DNA from 4 places in the Photobacterium atrarenae genome. Region 3 is predicted to be linked to each of the others. Evidence: riboswitches for the same ligand, from Rfam matches in the RefSeq annotation. Region 3 holds a riboswitch; each other region holds the start of a gene.
The links. Region 3 has a riboswitch for thiamine pyrophosphate ahead of thiC (phosphomethylpyrimidine synthase ThiC). Riboswitches for the same ligand answer to the same signal wherever they lie in the genome.

Region 1: another riboswitch for thiamine pyrophosphate. It lies ahead of thiD (bifunctional hydroxymethylpyrimidine kinase/phosphomethylpyrimidine kinase); the one in region 3 lies ahead of thiC (phosphomethylpyrimidine synthase ThiC).
Region 2: another riboswitch for thiamine pyrophosphate. It lies ahead of thiM (hydroxyethylthiazole kinase); the one in region 3 lies ahead of thiC (phosphomethylpyrimidine synthase ThiC).
Region 4: another riboswitch for thiamine pyrophosphate. It lies ahead of thiB (thiamine ABC transporter substrate binding subunit); the one in region 3 lies ahead of thiC (phosphomethylpyrimidine synthase ThiC).

Annotation. Positions count from the first base shown of each region.
Region 1 is NZ_CP101509.1:92,455-96,838, forward strand. Features, by position in the region: gene NNL38_RS16615 (FAD-binding oxidoreductase) at 1-1,453, shown strand, start outside; gene NNL38_RS16620 (VOC family protein) at 1,488-1,847, opposite strand; TPP riboswitch at 2,062-2,159, shown strand; gene thiD (bifunctional hydroxymethylpyrimidine kinase/phosphomethylpyrimidine kinase) at 2,232-3,065, shown strand; gene NNL38_RS16630 (ABC transporter ATP-binding protein) at 3,065-3,835, shown strand; partial or broken gene NNL38_RS16635 (ABC transporter permease) at 3,948-4,384, shown strand, end outside.
Region 2 is NZ_CP101509.1:190,290-194,673, forward strand. Features, by position in the region: gene thiE (thiamine phosphate synthase) at 129-764, opposite strand; gene thiM (hydroxyethylthiazole kinase) at 776-1,561, opposite strand; TPP riboswitch at 1,771-1,868, opposite strand; gene NNL38_RS17045 (sensor histidine kinase) at 2,215-3,330, shown strand; gene NNL38_RS17050 (response regulator) at 3,327-4,028, shown strand; gene NNL38_RS17055 (potassium channel family protein) at 4,197-4,384, shown strand, end outside.
Region 3 is NZ_CP101508.1:3,381,482-3,385,865, forward strand. Features, by position in the region: gene thiC (phosphomethylpyrimidine synthase ThiC) at 1-1,716, opposite strand, end outside; TPP riboswitch at 1,833-1,930, opposite strand; gene NNL38_RS15745 (universal stress protein) at 1,994-2,416, opposite strand; gene crcB (fluoride efflux transporter CrcB) at 2,580-2,963, shown strand; gene ltrA (group II intron reverse transcriptase/maturase) at 3,229-4,384, opposite strand, start outside.
Region 4 is NZ_CP101508.1:3,049,566-3,053,949, reverse strand. Features, by position in the region: gene thiP (thiamine/thiamine pyrophosphate ABC transporter permease ThiP) at 1-1,349, opposite strand, end outside; gene thiB (thiamine ABC transporter substrate binding subunit) at 1,363-2,316, opposite strand; TPP riboswitch at 2,456-2,564, opposite strand; gene NNL38_RS14110 (DUF547 domain-containing protein) at 2,629-3,411, opposite strand; gene leuD (3-isopropylmalate dehydratase small subunit) at 3,546-4,148, opposite strand; gene leuC (3-isopropylmalate dehydratase large subunit) at 4,167-4,384, opposite strand, start outside.

The sequences.
Region 1 (4,384 bases), on a different contig from region 3:
GATTGTCTGGCCGGAGCACGAGTCGGAACTGCTCGCACTCGTGCAAGCGGCGAATCAACATGGGCTCACCCTACACCCGGTCGCACAAGGCAAGAACTGGGGCTATGGCACAGCGCAGGGAACGCAGCCGAATCAAATCATTGTCAACCTCAGCCGCTTATCCCGAGTTCTCGAAATCAATGACACGCAGGCCTACGTTCGAATCCAGCCCGGGATCACCCAGTCGCAGCTCTATCATGCCCTGCAAGAAGCAAGCAGTGAGTTACAGCTGGATATTACTGCCGCCGGCCTGCACACCAGCATGGTCGGAAATATCCTCGAGCGCGGGTTCGGCCATACCGACTACGCCGATCGTTTTGGTCATGTGCAATCCATGCGAGTGCTGTTGCCGACCGGTGAGATCATTACTACCGGCATGGGAATGTTTGAACACAGTGTGGCCAGCCACCTCTATCCCTATGGTACAGGGCCAATTCTTCAGGGATTGTTCAGCCAATCGAACCTTGGGATCGTCCTCGAGATGACGCTGGCGCTGCAACCGAAGCCAGCTTATCAGGCTACCGTCATTGTGATCTGCCCTCAAGAAGACGATGCGCCCAAAATGGTGGCCACCATCGGCAAACTCAAACTGGAGGGCGTGGTGACCAGCGGTGTGCATACCGTGAGCATGACCCGGGCGATGGGAGAGCAGGCACGCAAAGCACCTGGCGCCTGGGTACTGACCACCTCCCTGGCCGGACCGAAAAAAATCGTCAAGGCCCGGTACCAATACTTTAAGCAAACCTTAAAACAACAGATCCCCGGCGCAAAAATTCTCCTGCTCGACAATTTTCGCTGGCGACTGCTCGATCAGCTCAATCAGTATCTGAAATCGCCGCTGATTGACGGCCTCAAACTGGTGCTGGACCTCAAGCAAGGGGTACCGTCCGATGCCGCGATCCAGACTCTGCTGGACCACCCCACTGCCAGTTCTGCCATGAAAACCTCAGAATTTCCGGCCTGTTTTCGGTGGATCTGTGCAGTAAGCAGCCATTCCCGCGAGGATATTGCCAACATGCTCAGTATCTGCCGTCGCCTGTTCCGTGAATACGGTTATGAAGAGCGTTACAGCATGACCAATGTTAACGAACGGGCAGTGGTCCTGATCGCCAACATTCGCTTTGGCAAAACCGAACCCGAAATCGAAAAGGCAAACCGCTTCCACCACGCCATCGACAATGCGCTGCTCGCTGCCGGCTATTGCCCGTATCGCAGTGGTTCAGGGCTGTTTGACACCATTAAGCCCTTTGTGAACAAAGAACACCTGGCCCTGCTCGCTAAACTCAAACAGAGCCTGGATCCCAACCATATTCTGTCACCCGGCAAGTACTGGTTAGAGTACCCTGCCACCAAACCAACACCTGAAACATTGGCTGAGGCTGCCACTGAACCGCCTTCACAGCCGGTCGCCTAAGATAAAAACCTCCCCGCCGAGGCGGGGAGCTGCGTTATTGATCCGACCACACAGCCAGCTCATTGCCGCTGGGCTCCAGAAACTGAAAACGGCGTCCCCCCGGAAACGAGAAGATCGGCTTCACCATCGTACCGCCAGCAGCTTCTACCTTGGCCTGCGTTGCTTCAAGCTCAGCACTGTAGAGCACTATCAAGGCAGCTCCGTTCTGGGTCGAAGACTTCAAATCCGCCCGAAAAAAACCACCATCCACGCCCTGGTCTGAAAATGCGGTGTAATCCTCACCATAATCGGTAAATTCCCAGCCAAACGCTTGGTGAAAAAACTGCTTGGTTGCTTCCAGATCCACCGCCGGAAACTCGATATAGTTGATTTTGTCCTGATTTATCTGGCTCATCTTTATCTCCCTGACTGTGCCATGCCACCTTTATGTCAACGTGCCGCTATTGAACCATAGTCCTGTTCAACCGTAGACCACTGCGATGCAAACTTCCGCCCCCAGCCCGATAATTACACTTTTCACATTGCCCCTTGGTTAAAAACGTGGTTAGAATACAGCAACTTCTGGCACGAATATTTGTGTGTCCAGTCATTCTGAACAATCATTTTAGGTAAGTTAGTCGGGGAGCCATAGGCTGAGACCACTTCGGTGGGACCCGTTGAACCTGATCCATTTAATAATGGCGTAGGGAACTAGCAACCGTGTCTTCAGCCCCCTGCCCGATCCGTGCAGGCCTCTCTCAGACACCTGCTACCCTGCGCAACACCGTTAGGGGTAGTTATGGCCGTTCAATCAAAAACACCAATTACATTAACCATTGCCGGCTCAGACAGTGGCGGCGGCGCCGGGATCCAGGCCGATATCAAAGCTATTTCAGCCACCGGTGGGTATGCCTGCTCCGTCATTTCCGCCCTGACGGCGCAGAATACCCAAGGGGTCACGGGGATTTTCAACATCTCCCCAGAATTTGTTGCCGAACAGATGGACGCCGTTTTCAGCGATCTCGATGTCAAAGCCGTCAAAATCGGCATGCTCAGCGACAGCGCCATCATCCGCACCGTAGCGGCGAAACTGCGCCAATATCAACCGCCATTTCTAGTCATCGATCCGGTCATGGTCGCAACCAGTGGTGATCTGCTCCTGCAACAGGAAGCCATTGAGACCCTAAAATCTGAATTACTGCCGCTGGCTGATGTAATCACGCCAAACCTGCCGGAGGCAGCGGCCTTACTGGATGCAGAGATCCCGCACAATGAAGACGACATGGCCCAGCTGGTTGAAGCGTTGCGCGGCCTGGGCGCAACATCCGTGCTGCTCAAAGGCGGTCACCTGTCGCAAACGCGTGAAAGCACCGACTTGCTGATCCTGAGCGATCAGGTGCTCCGCTTCAGCCACCCGCGGATTGACACCCATAACACCCACGGTACTGGCTGCACCTTGTCCGCAGCAATCGCTTCTTTCCTTGCTCAGGGCTTGACACTGATCGAAGCCGTCCGCCATGCCAAAACCTACATTACCGAAGCCATCCGCCATGCCGATCAACTCCGGATTGGAGCCGGCCATGGCCCGGTGCACCATTTCTTTGACGGACATTTCCAGCCGGAGCGTTCATGATGTTGTCGCCAGCCGCAAGAACGCAATCACCCCCAGTACGCGTAAGCCTGAATCAGGCCTCGCTCCGCTACCGGGACGCAGACCATGACTTATTCGTTGATTTGAACCTGACCTTACCCGCCGGCCAGTGGACCTGCTTGCTAGGCAAAAGCGGTTGCGGCAAAACCACCCTGCTGCGGCATCTGGCAGGGCTGACCGATGATGTGATCTGGCAGGGCGAGCTGCTGACTTCCGATCAGCAGCTCCTGGATAACCGGGTTGCCTATATGGCGCAACAGGATCTGCTGCTGCCCTGGCTGTCAGTGCTCGATAATGTCTGTCTCAGCCAGCGGCTGGGGAGTAGTTCATCGCAGCCAAACACGACCAGAGCCATGGCACTGCTGGAAGCGGTTGGCCTGGCAGAGCAACACGCGGCACGACCGGATCAACTCTCCGGCGGGATGCGACAACGGGTTGCCCTGGCCCGTACCCTGATGCAGGACAAACCGCTGGTGCTGATGGATGAGCCTTTTTCCGCCCTTGATGCGGTCACTCGCCATAAGCTACAAAACCTGGCTGCTGAGTTACTCGCCGATCGCACCGTGCTGTTGATCACCCATGATCCGCAAGAAGCGCTGCGCCTGGGCCACCAGATCTACCTCATGTCCGGCCGACCGGCGCAGTTAACCCATCTGGATGCCCCACCATCGAATCCCCCCCGGCAGTTTGACGCCCAGATGGCAGCCCACCAGCAATCAATTATCGACCAACTGGAGCGTGATTATGGCTGATACTCATCCGCAGGTAACGCATCCGCAAGAAACACGGGGGGCACCAACATCGCTTCAGGCAGCACCGCTGGCGAAAACATCCAGCCCTCAAACCGGGATCTCCCAACACCTGCTGCGGGCACTAATCAGCTTTGGGATCATCCTCGGCCTGTGGCAAGCAGCGGTCATTGTCTTTTCGCTTCCCCCCTTCATCCTCCCGGGGCCGGTTGCGGTGCTCAACAAGCTCATGGCCCGGTTTGATGTACTCTGGCACCACACCCTGGTCACGAGTACCGAGGTCCTGCTCGGCCTGTTGCTTGGGCTGGCAATGGGGCTGTTCTTTGCTTTGCAAATGTTGCTATTTGCCCCGTTGCGTCGCTGGCTGCTACCAATTCTAATCACCAGCCAGGCGATCCCGGTCTTTGCCATCGCACCGATCCTGATGCTGTGGCTTGGCTACGGCATCGCTTCCAAAGTGGTGATGGCCGCGCTGATCATTTTCTTTCCCGTCACCACCTGTTGCTACGACGGCCTTCGGCAAACACCAACCGGATACCTGGATCTGGCCCG
Region 2 (4,384 bases), on a different contig from region 3:
ACAATCAGGTCACGCCTGAAACCGGCGCAACACAAGTAAGCGCGGGATTCTACCATGAACCCCGGCAAGCGCTGAGCATTTTTCCACGCGAAATGACCGACTTCAGTAACGAGAGTCATCTTCGAGGGTCAATCCCGAACGGTTTCCCGCATAGCCATCTGTTGCCGCAAGGCAGCAGCCGCATCACGCGGTGAATCGGCGTGACAAATGGCCGAGACCAGCGCAATCCCGTCAACGCCCGTTTCCACCACCGCATCAAGGTTAGCCGCGTTGATTCCGCCAATCGCAACGATGGGATAACTACTTTGGGCAATCGCCCTGGCCAGCCCGTCAATGCCCCACGCTTTCTTGATGTCGGTTTTGGTCGGGGTGGTAAAAATCGCACTCAGCCCCAGATAGTCCAGCGGGAGAAACTCAGCTTCCATCAGTTGCTGCTCGTTTTCAATCGACAAGCCGAGCAGCTTGTCTTCCCCAATCAATCGGCGCGCCAGCGCCGCTGGCATATCAGATTGTCCCAGATGGACACCATCGGCATCGACCGCCAGGGCGACATCGACGCGATCGTTGATGATCAAAGGCACACCCGTGCCGCGAAGGATGTCTTTCACCGCCTGTGCCCGCTCGATAAACGCGCGAACATCACCGTGCTTTTCCCGCACCTGCACCATGGTCACCCCGCCCGCAACGGCTTGTGCCACAACCGAGGTCAGGGTCGCGAGATCTTGCTGATCGTCTGTCACCAGATATAAATGATATGGGTTCACAACAGTGTTCCTTATGCTAACTTCAGGCGCTGGCGCAGTGTGGTTTCATCGAGCTGATACAGTGCATCGAGCAGGTTAAGCTGCAGGCTTCCGGGCCCGGCGGACTGCTCGGCGGCGATTTCTCCGGCCACCCCCAGGACAGCGGCGGCGGCAAGCCCAGTGGTTTCACCTACTGCCGCAAAAGCGCCGGTCAGTGCCGACAGCGTACAGCCCATCCCGGTGACAGACGGCATCATGGCATGGCCGTTGCGCAGCCGAACCTCGCCTTCCGCGGTTACCACGACATCGGTCGCGCCTGAAATCACCACATTGCACCCATGAACCTCGGCCAGATGACGCGCCGTCCCCACGGCAGCTTCACTGCTGTCCAGTGCATCCACCCCTTTGCTCTGGCCTGCTTCTCCGGCCAACGCAATAATCTCCGAAGCATTGCCGCGGATGATCAGCTGCGCTGCCGCCTGGGCGATCTGACGCGACGTTTGGGTACGCAGGGTGCTGGCCCCACAACCGACCGGATCCAGCACCACCGGCTTGCCATGTCGATTTGCTTGCTCAACGGCATAAGCCATGCGCGGCGTCCAGGAACTATCCAGGGTGCCGATATTCACCACCAACGCACCGGCAAAGCTCATCATTTCAGCCATTTCTTCACGCGAATGCGCCATGATCGGGGATGCACCCAGTGCCAGCAACGCATTGGCGGTGTTGTTCATGACAACGTAATTGGTGATATTGACCACCAGCGGCTTTTGCTGACGCACGGCATTCAGTGCGGAGACGATAGTTTCGGTATTCATATGCTTCCTCAGGCGTCACTGTGACGCGGCCTTGTCACGCTCACCGGTGAGCGGTTCATTTTGGGGAATACCTGAACAGAAATGATGTCAGCGGGAAACAGCCATTTGACGGCACACAAAGGCTGGATTTATCAGGCAGATACATCGGGCTGGAGAAGGAGAACAGCGCCCGGCGATCTATTTATTGAGGCGGAGGCATGATACCTTCCATCGCAAGCGGTATAGTTCCCTACGCCAGTGTTAACTGAATCAGGTTCAACGGGTCTCGCAATGCGATCTCAGCCTAACGGCTCCCCGACTATTTCCCGCGATGATATCAATATTGACTGAAAGCGCAACAAGCCGTGTTGCACTTTCAGTCACTTCAACAGCTTACCCCGCGACAGTCCGCTCCCAAATCGAACGCACCGTCAGGGTTGAGAAGCCCAGTTTTTTACAATTCAGTACATGCAACACAAGTTTTACATCACAGCAAAATTGAGATCCGATCAAAAGGACAGCCCAGAAACTTGAATTTGCTCTCAACTCGACGAATAGGTGATCGCCATTGCCGCTGTTAACCTGCTGACTCAAAAGAAATTACGCTTTCTTTACGGCCAGCATTCCCCGAACTCTGATAAAGTCACCCCATGTTCAGTCAACGACCCCAAGTTATGAAAGCCTCTGCACCCCAACGGACGATCAAAACGCAACGATTTGCCCGGGCGCGGCATTTCACCCAAGCGAATTGTGCCGGTACACGGCATTTTACCAAGCCGTGGCTGTTTGCGGCCTTCACCACCCTCGCCGCGCTGGCGGTGAGTGCCCTGCTCGACCACTGGCTTCACTCCACCGCGGCAGTTTTGCTGATCCTACAACTCGGTGTGGTCTGGGTGGCTTTACATGGGGATCGATTCCGGGCGTTCGCCGCCGCCGTGTGCAGCGCGCTGAGTTTCAACTTTTTCTTTACTGCACCACGCTTTTCCCTGCAGATGTTCCACCCCAGTGACATCATGAACCTGGGGGTGTTCCTGCTCGTTGCCCTGATCACCAGCCAGCTGGCCGAGCACTACCGCCGTCAGCAACAGGCGCTGAAACAAGCAACCCTGCGCAGTAACATTCTGCTGTCCGTCTCCCATGATCTGCGCACGCCGCTCTCCACCATCATCGGAACGCTCAGTACTTTGCAGGCGTATCGCAGCAAGCTGGCAGAGCCGCAACAGGAAGAGTTGCTGCAAAGTGCAATGGATGAAAGCCATCGCTTACACCACTATATCGAGAACCTGCTGCAGGCGACGAAACTGCAATGGGATCAAGTCACGTTGCAAACGACGGAACAGTCGATTGCCCCGATCGTGCATGCAGCCTGCCGCCGGGAGCGCAGCGATCGGATTGTTTTGCACATCATCCCGGATCTACCCCGGGTGCATGTTCAGGCTTCCCTGCTGGAACAGGCGCTGTTCAATGTGATTGATAATGCAGTCGCTTATTCTCCGGCGCAGGAGAAAGTCAGGGTTGAGGTCTACCAAGACGGCGATCAGGTAACCCTGGATATCTGCGATCAGGGTCCGGGGATCCCGCCGGACCAGCACCAGCAGGTATTTGACCTGTTCTACTCTCAGCGCCCCGGTAATCAGGCGGACGGTGGATCTGGTATGGGCCTGACCGTCACTAAAAGTATTATCGACGCCCACCGAGGCACCATTGCCATTGTGCCGGTTGACCAAGGCTGCACCATCCGAATCCAGCTTCCTTGTTACGAGGAGCTCTGTCACGAGGATCTGTCATGACGCCCTACACCATCCTCATCATTGATGATGAGCCGCAAATCCAGACTTTCATCCGTATTGCCCTTTCGGCCGAAGGGTTTCAGTCCGTCAGTGCAACAAATGTGGCTGAAGCGCAGGCGCAAATCAACACAGCAGCGCCCGACCTGATCATTCTGGATTTGGGTCTGCCGGACGGGGACGGCAGCGACTTGCTGCAACGCCTGCGCCGTGACCAGCCCACGCCGGTACTGGTGCTGACCGCCCGGGATGAAGAGGACGAAAAAGTCCGCCTGCTCGAACTCGGCGCCAACGACTATTTAAGCAAGCCGTTCGGGATCCGCGAGCTGATGGCCCGCATCAAAGTGCTGCTGCGCGATCTCATCCCTGCCGAAAAGCCGGCGAACAAGCTGGTGTTTGAACAAATGACCCTGGATATAGAACGCCACGAGGTGCTGCTTAACCACCAGCCGATTTCCCTGTCAAAAAAAGAGTTCGCCCTGCTCTCGACGCTGGCCCGCCATGCCGGGGAGCTGGTCAAGCAAGATCACTTGCTGCGCGATATCTGGGGAGAGACGCATCAGGACGATACCCATTACCTCCGGATCTTCATCAGCCAGCTCAGGCGAAAATTAAATGATGATGCCGACCAGCCCCGGTTTATCAAAACCGAACCGGGGATCGGCTACCGCTTTTTGCCCGAGCTGATCCATCGCGAATAGACCCGCGGTATCACCGAGCCGCATGGTGACACTCGGCTCCATACCCGCATAAACCACAGCATCAGGCAGCCCGTTTCTGACGGGATGCCGGCTCAAGCATGCCCGAAATGACTCGGGTCGGCTTTGTACACCTTCAACACAGAGATTAATACGAAACGAGGAATAAATATGGCTCACTTTACTGTCATTGGGCTTGGCCGCTTCGGCATCGCAGCCAGTCTGGAACTCATTCATCTGGGACACACCGTGACCGGGGTCGACCGAAGTGCCACGGTTGCCGACAAATATGTCGAGGAACTCACCCAAACCGTCATTTGCGATGCCACCGATGAAAATGCCCTGCGCGAACTGGACTT
Region 3 (4,384 bases):
CTTACCGGACTCCTGCGGCAGAGTTTCATCGTGGTAAGCCCGGGCAGTTTCCGGATCCAGTGCTAGGTTGAACTGATCTTCCCAGCGGAATTCAAACCGGGCTTTCGACAACGCGTTGTCCCGGACCTGAGCTCCCGGATGACCTTTGGCCAAGTCGGCTGCATGGGCGCACAGCTTATAGGTGATCAGCCCGACCTTCACATCGTCTTTGTTCGGCAGGCCCAGGTGCTCTTTCGGGGTCACGTAACACAGCATGGCACAGCCGTACCAGCCAATCATCGCCGCGCCAATGCCCGAGGTAATGTGGTCATAGCCCGGGGCAATATCAGTTGTCAGCGGGCCCAGGGTGTAGAACGGCGCTTCATGGCAGTGCCTGAGCTGCTCTTCCATGTTCTCTTTGATCATGTGCATCGGCACATGTCCCGGACCTTCAATCATCACCTGAACATCATATTCCCAGGCAATTTTGGTCAGTTCACCCAAGGTGCGCAGCTCGCTGAACTGAGCTTCATCGTTGGCATCGGCGACCGAGCCCGGACGCAAGCCATCCCCCAAGGAGAGCGAAATATCGTACTGGGCACAAATTTCACAAATCTCACGGAAGTGTTCATAGAGGAAACTTTCTTTGTGGTGGGCCAGGCACCACTTGGCCATGATTGAGCCGCCCCGCGAAACAATCCCGGTCACCCGCTTGGCAGTCATCGGTACGTAGCGCAGCAGCACCCCGGCGTGAATGGTGAAGTAATCCACTCCCTGCTCAGCCTGCTCCAGCAAGGTGTCGCGGAACACTTCCCAGGTCAGATTCTCAGCGATGCCGTTCACCTTCTCCAGCGCCTGATACATCGGCACGGTGCCAATCGGAACCGGGCTGTTGCGGATGATCCACTCGCGGGTTTCATGGATGTTGCGGCCGGTCGACAGGTCCATCACGGTATCGCCGCCCCAGCGGGTGGACCACACCAGCTTCTCGACTTCTTCTTCGATGGATGAGCTGACCGCGGAGTTACCGATATTGGCATTCACCTTGACCAGGAAGTTACGGCCGATGATCATCGGCTCCGATTCCGGGTGGTTAATGTTGGCAGGAATAATCGCCCGACCTTCTGCCACTTCCTGACGCACAAACTCCGGCGTAATTTCTTCCGGCAGATTGGCCCCGAAGTTTTGCCCCGGATGTTGCTGGGTTAGCAACGCATCGCGGTACTTGGCGCGACCCATATTTTCACGGATCGCGATATATTCCATTTCCGGGGTTATGATCCCCTGACGCGCGTAGTGAAGCTGAGTGACATTCGCCCCGTCTTTCGCACGGCGGATCCGGGCCCGCTCGCCAAAGCGCAAATCATCCAGCGTATCGTCAGCCAGACGCTCTTTGGAATAAGCCGAGCTCAGTTCATCCAGCTCGATGGTATCTTCGCGCTCAGCAATCCACTGCTCCCGCAGCCGTGGCAGGCCCGCATAGATATCGATTTCATGTTCAGGATCGGTATACAGACCGGAAGTATCGTAAACACGTACCGGCTCATTGGGCTCAAAAACCGGCGCATCTTTGGTACCGCCAACCAGACTATCCGCCAGAGTGATTTCCCGCATCGGGACACGGATGTCGTCACGACTGCCGGTGATATAGACCTTTTGAGAATTCGGGTACGGTTGGGTAGTGAGTGAATCAATGAATTGTTTCGCTTCCAGTCTCGCTTGTTTGCGATTCGACATAGCAATTTCCTTGTTCTGTATAAAAGGGAATTTGCTTATCGGTGGGTGCGTCAACAAGAGGCTACACGTAGGGTGTGTAACATCATCTGGAACAGCAGCTGCGGATGCAGCAATACAGAAGATTTTCTCTTGTTCCCTTCGCAGGTATTAGCCTGATCAGGTTCTACGGATCCCGCAATGCGGTCTCAGCCAATTGGCACTCCGACAAGTTACTCTCGAGTATATGGAAGTCCTGAACGATCAGCAACCATCCAATACCGCTTTCTGACTTCTTTGTTCAATGGCACATGAGCACATCACAGCCGCCTTGCTGCGACAATACCTGGCTGAGGTCGCCAAACCACTGAACACCGCTCTTATGCACCCCCAACACCACCAGATTCGCCCGAACCTGTTTGACCAGAACCAGCAAGTGCTTGGCAACGTCACCATCGGCAATATGCATAGCGCGGACTTTATAAGGGGAGCGCCGGGACAAGGCTGACAATTGTAGAATCCGCGTCGCCTGGGTATCCAAGTGCGCCTCTTCCAACCCCAACTCCGCATCGAGAAAGCTGACATTCCCCAGCCCTGGCTCCACAAACGCGACGTGTAGTTCAGCATGATTTTGCTCAGCAATAACAGCCGCCTTCACCATCAGCTGATGTGCATCCAGATTATCCGGGTTGACTGCCAGCAACACGATTTGATACAAGGCCATACACTTCCTCCCCATAGATAAGCGCAGCGGGTGACGTGCTTAAAACCAATGATCATGCCGTCGCTCAATCAATGATTGCATCAATACTGCCGGGCAAAGATGATCAACGTAGCAAGATCGTGGTATTAGTATGGCAACGTTCTCACAATCTAAAGTAGTGTAAATGAGCCAATTTCTCTTTCTTGGGCTAATTGCGTTAGGCGGAGCATTCGGTGCCTGTTCGCGGTACCTGATCTCTGAGCTATGCGTCAGCTGGTTTGGCCGAGGTTTTCCTTATGGCACCCTGGTGGTCAATGTGGTCGGTTCATTCCTCATGGGCATGCTGATGTCGGCGATCAACCAGGGCATGATCACAGCCATCCCCGCCCGTCCGATGATCGGCCTCGGCTTCCTCGGCGCCCTGACCACCTTCTCAACCTTCTCCATGGATAATGTCATCCTGATGCAACAAGGCGCGTTTTTAAAAGCCGGACTCAATATGCTTCTCAATGTCGCCCTCAGTCTGACGGCCTGCTTTATTGGCTATCAACTCCTGGTGAAAAGCTAAAGACCATTCTAATACCAATCAAAGTAAATCAGTGAGCAGACATAGTGCAGGAAAAACGTTTGAGAACAAGGCAGGATTTTTTGATCAGTAGTTATTCTACAATCAAAACTTCTAACGCAGTTATCGAGCATTTGAACAAGCTAGGATGACCAGTTATTTACTGCGATTGGTATCAGTCGGGGCGATTCAGGCTTCTTTCAGCCTGACAGGTTTGCCAGCTTCGCTGGGCAATCGAGTAGGAGGAGGCCTCACGGCCTCCGTCCTCTCACACCACCGTACAAGCGTGGGTCGCATACGGCGGTTCCGAATATATTTTCAGTGACTCGTACCCATCTCGCAACGAGTACAGACCCATATCCTTGAACCATTTCATTGGCATGGCCTGATTGAGCTGGGGCGATAAAGCCAAGTGCCACCACCCTTTATCTGACATCGCCAGCTTCCACGCATTGCGTTCGCTTACACCCTCTTGGCGTAACCATGTCGCTATGCTGTATCTGCGCTTGCGCTGCTTGAGGCGATAGCACCGTAAGCACCGCCTTATCCATTCATCCAAGCGCTGCATCGCGCTTTTCCGTATGGCAAGCTTGAAATAGTGTTGCCAACCTCTTAGGTATTGAGTGAGTTCGACTAGGACTGTCTTCAACTCTCGCCCTCGATTCCGCTTCGTTATTTGACGCACTCGCTTCTTCATCTGAGTTTGTGCTGTCTTCGAGATATGGATGCTTCCATCTCGTTGAAAGCGATGGCCTAGGTAAGTCCGCTCTGTCACTCTCGTTGCCGCACTTTTCTCACGGTTAACCCTGAGTTTCAGTTTCTGCTCCAAGAACTCCGTGATTGAGGCTTTTACTCGATTGGCGGCTTCCTCACTGTGCACGTAGATTTGGCAGTCGTCTGCATATCGGCAGAACTTATGCCCTCTTCGCTCAAGCTCTTTATCCAACTCATCTAATACGATATTTGATAGCAGCGGAGATAATGGTCCACCCTGTGGCGTCCCTCGTTGCCTCTGCTCAACTAACCCGTTTCGCATTATGCCTGCCTGTAGGTATGACCTGACCAGCTTCAGGACCCGTTTATCTGTGATGTCCTCCGATAGCCTGTGCATCAGTCTATCGTGGTTCACAGTATCGAAGTATTTCGCCAGGTCTATGTCGACTACATAACCCCGCCCCTCCCTGATGTAGTGGCTTGCTGCCACCAATGCATGGTGGGCACTGCGGTTAGGCCTGAACCCATAACTGTTGCTTGAAAACTGAGGTTCGTAGATATCTGTCAGTACTGAGGTAATGGCCTGTTGGACTACCCTATCAAGTACAGTTGGGATACCTAGCTGCCTCACTCCCCCGCTAGGTTTGGGAATTTCTACACCCAGAACGGGTTGGGGTTGGTAGCTCCCGTCCAGAAGGCTCTGGCGGAGC
Region 4 (4,384 bases), 330 kb from region 3:
TCGACCAGTCGCAGCCGGGCCCCACCCCGCATGCCGAGGCTGTGACACAGCGGGTTGTACTGCTGGGCGATGTGCAGCATCGGCTGGCTCAGGGTTTTGATCACATAGGGCAAGGCCATCAGGGCATTGACGCTGACCACCACCCAGAATGCCGCGGCAAAGACGTCGGTAAACTGGCGCAGCAGGAGGAAGATCCCGGTACTCAACACCAACCCCGGCGTCACCAGAATCATGGTGCCGATGAGCTCGATGCCGTCGGCCGACAGGCCATGGTGGCGCAACCGCCACTGACGGCTGGCCAGCAGAATCGTCACGCCGCCCAGCAGTGCCAGCAGGCAGGCCAGCGAGGCGATTTTCAGCGAGGTCCCGACCGCCTGCCACAGCGCAGGATCGCTCAGCAGCGCCGGCAGTTGCGGGTTCAGCCCGGCACCGACCACCGCCAGCAGCGGCGGCAGCACGAGTAGCAAAGTGAAGGCAATCCACACACCGTCCCAGACTTTGCCCTGCCAGCTGTCGTGTTGTGGCGGCAGCGGACGGGCAGTCGCGCCGCTCAGGGTGGCGAGTGGTTTGGCAAAGCGTTGGCTGAATAACACCAGGCTGCAGCAGATCAGCATTTGCCACAGGGCCAGCATGGCCCCGCCGGCCAAGTCAAAGTCGTAGCGCAGCGCCTGATAGATCGCCAGCTCTATGGTGGTCGCTTTGGGCCCGCCGCCGAGCGACATCACCACGGCAAAACTGGTAAAGCAGAGCATGAACACCAGGCCGATGACCTGCGGCAGTTGCTGGCGCAACCGCGGCCAGGCGATTAAGCGAAACTTGCTCCAGCCGCGCATCCCCAAATGGGCGGCCAGCTGATGCTGTTCGTAGGGAATACTGTCCAGGCTCTGGTGCAGCAGCCGGGTGGCCAGCGGGAAATTGAGAAACACATGGGCCAGCAAAATGCCGTGAAGTCCATAGACGGAGAATGGCATCGATCCGCCCCTGTGCTCCAGCCACTGGGCCAGCAGCCCACTTTTGCCGTATATCGCCAGCAGGCCGAATACCGCGACCAGTACCGGCAGCACCAGGGTCATGGCGAACAGGCGCAGCAGCAGGCTGCGGCCGGGGAAACGGCGGCGGGAAAAGGCATAGGCGACCGGGATCGCCGGGACAATGCTGAGCAATGTCGACAGGAATGCCTGGTAGAAACTAAAGCCGGTGACATGGCGCAGGTAGGGATCCTGCCAGATCAGCCACGGGCTCAGGGAATGGGCCTGGCCAATCAGGGCGCTCAGGGCACTGACCACCAGGGCTACAATCAACCCGGCCGAGATCAGGCCGGGCAATACTTGGGTTACGCGGGTATTCAACAGCGTCTCGCTTTTAACGGGTCAGTGCATGTTGCCATTCACGGATCCATCCACGTCGGTTCGCCGCAACATCCTCTGCGGTAAATTCCAGCGATTTGGCCGGCAGGGTCAGTTGCTCAAACCCTTGCGGCAGCTCCTGCTTGACCACCGGATACATCCAGTTGCCGGTCGGGATCTCCCCCTGGAACTGTGGCGTCAGGATAAAGGCCATGAACTGATCGGCCAGTTTCTGGTTATTGCTGCCCTTCAGCTTGGCGGCCACTTCCACCTGCATATAGTGGCCTTCGCTGAAATTCGCCGCTTTATACTTGCCTTCGTTCTCGGCAATCAGGTGATACGCCGGAGAGGTGGTGTAGGAGAGCACCAGATCGGATTCGCCTTTAAGGAACATGCTGTAGGCTTCCGACCAGCCTTTGGTGACGGTCACGGTCTTCTTCGCCAGCTGCTGCCAGGCGTCGCTGGCTTGGTCGCCGTAGACGGATTTCATCCACAGCATCAGGCCCTGGCCCGGGGTCGAGGTGCGCGGATCCTGGTAGATGATGCTCAGATCATCGCGCTGAACCAGCTCATCCAGGCTTTTCGGCGGGTTGCTCAGCTTGCTGCTGTCGTAGATAAAGGCAAAGTAGCCGTAATCAAACGGGACAAACGTGGTGTCCTGCCAGCCGTTCGGCACATCCAGCTTGCTGGTATCGAGCTGGTGCTCGGCCAGCAGGCCGGTATTTTTTGCTTCGCTGATCAGGTTGTTGTCCAGCCCCAGCACGACATCGGCCTGGGTGGTTTTGCCCTCCAGGCGCAGGCGGTTGAGGATGGAAACGCCATCGTCAAGGGCGACAAATTCCAGGTTACAGTCACATTGGGCTTCAAAGGCTTTTTCAATCGCCGGGCCCGGTCCCCAGTCTGAGGCAAATGAGCTGTAGGTGTAGACAGTCAGAGTCTCGTCGGCGGCCCAGGCAGAGCCGGCGGCCATCGCCAGGGTCAAAATAGACAGATGTTTTTTCACGGTGCGCTCCTGATACGCTTGCATCCTGCAAGAGAAGAAAATCGTTTGAGCGGCTTAGGGTTGAGAAGGGCTCGCGGCATCGTGCTGCGACTTGGAAAAGCAAAGGCACTTCAAATCATCTCAATTCCTACGCCAGCATGATCTGGTTCAGGTTCAATGGGTTCTGCGTAGGCAGTCTCAGTCTGAGCCGGGCTCAGACACCCCATGAGAACAGCCGGTATTGTAATCTGCCCGGCGGTGGGTTGCCAGCTTCTCGCAATCGTCCGGCCTACAAGCACGTTAGCGGGCTTCGTTCAGGGCCCAGTTATAGTCGTAACTGACACTGTTGAGCGTCACCGGTTTCCCATCCCGGTAGCGGTTGAGGTGGCGTTGCAGTTGGGCACGGGTGCCGAAATCGCTGCCGTACCAGTCATAGATCGATGACAGACGTACCCGGTTGCCGCGCACCGCCACGCCTTTGTCACTGTTGATAAAGCGTTTGGCGCTTTGCTCGAGCAGGGCTTCGGCATTGGCGGCAGTAAAGGCCTGCGGCTGGAGATCCGGGCAGCCGAGGCTGGCGCAGTTCACCACGTAGTGGATGCGCGGGTCCTGCCAGATCGGGCGCAGGATCCGGTGCTCAATGTCATTGAGGGTCAGGGCTTTGCCGTTGATGGTAATAACCTCTTCATCCCAGGGACCGAAGCTGAACAGGCCGCCGAGCTTAGTGATCGAGCTCACGGGGTAGTTGTCGAGGATCAGTTTGACGGTGAGGGCATTGTAGAGGTTGACCCAGTAGGCAAACTGCTCGCGGCGGTTGAGCTGACGTGGATCGCTTTGGCTCAGATCGCGCACATAGCGACCCAGCTCGTAGCGATCGCTGTCGCTGACCTGACGGTAGCGAAACAGGGTCTGGGTTGGTTGGGTGACAAGATATTTATCCAGCAGCTGTTGCCAGCGGCTGTGGTCAACCTGCACCGTGCTAGCGGCGTTATGCGGCTGCCAGTCCGGCCAGAGGTCGGCTTTGGGCGCGGCGAAAATAGCGGGTGATAAGCAGAGCAGGATCAGAGCAAACAGGGAGCGCATGGGGTGTCCTTCAGATTCTAAGCGGTTCAAAGGAAAAGACCTGCGGGCCGCTGTTTTCTTTCAGTTTTTTGGGACAGATGTTGCCAGCATTGAAAAAGCCCCGGCACGGTGGCCGGGGCGGATGATATCCGCAATCAGGCCAGAAATGCCGGAATATTGCGTTCATACTCGGCGATTTTGTCCTCATGCTGCAGGGTCAGGCCGATGTTATCCAGCCCGTTCAGCAGGCAGTGGCGGCGGAACTCATCGATTTCAAAGTGGTACTGCTTACCGTTGGCTGAAACCGTCATGGCTTCCAGATCCACGGTGATTTCAGCCCCTTCGTTGGCGGTGACGAATGTGAACAGCTCATCGACTTCGGCGTCGCTCAGGCGCACCGGTACCATCTGGTTGTTGATTGAGTTGCCGTAGAAAATGTCGGCAAAACTCGGCGCGATCATCACCTGAATACCGTAATCGGCCAGTGCCCACGGGGCGTGCTCGCGGGATGAGCCGCACCCGAAGTTCTCCCGCGCCAGCAGGATACTGGCACCCTGGTAGCGTGGCGCGTTCATCACGAAATCCGGGTTCGGCTGCTTGCCGGCATCATCTAAAAAGCGCCAGTCGTGAAACAGGTGCTTGCCAAAGCCGGTGCGGGTGACTTTCTGCAAAAACTGTTTCGGGATAATGGCATCGGTATCCACGTTGGCAGCATCCAAAGGAACTACCAGGCCGGTGTGTTGTTTAAATCCTGTCATTGTTTCGTTCCTTCTGAATTATGCGGTCGCGGCTTCTGGTTCCAGCGCGCGGATATCGACAAAGTGGCCGGCACATGCAGCAGCCGCGGCCATCGCCGGGCTGACCAGGTGGGTGCGGCCGTCGCGGCCCTGGCGGCCTTCGAAATTACGGTTACTGGTCGAGGCGCAGCGTTCGCCCGGGCCCAGGCGGTCGTTGTTCATTGCCAGACACATGGAGCAGCCCGGCAGGCGCCATT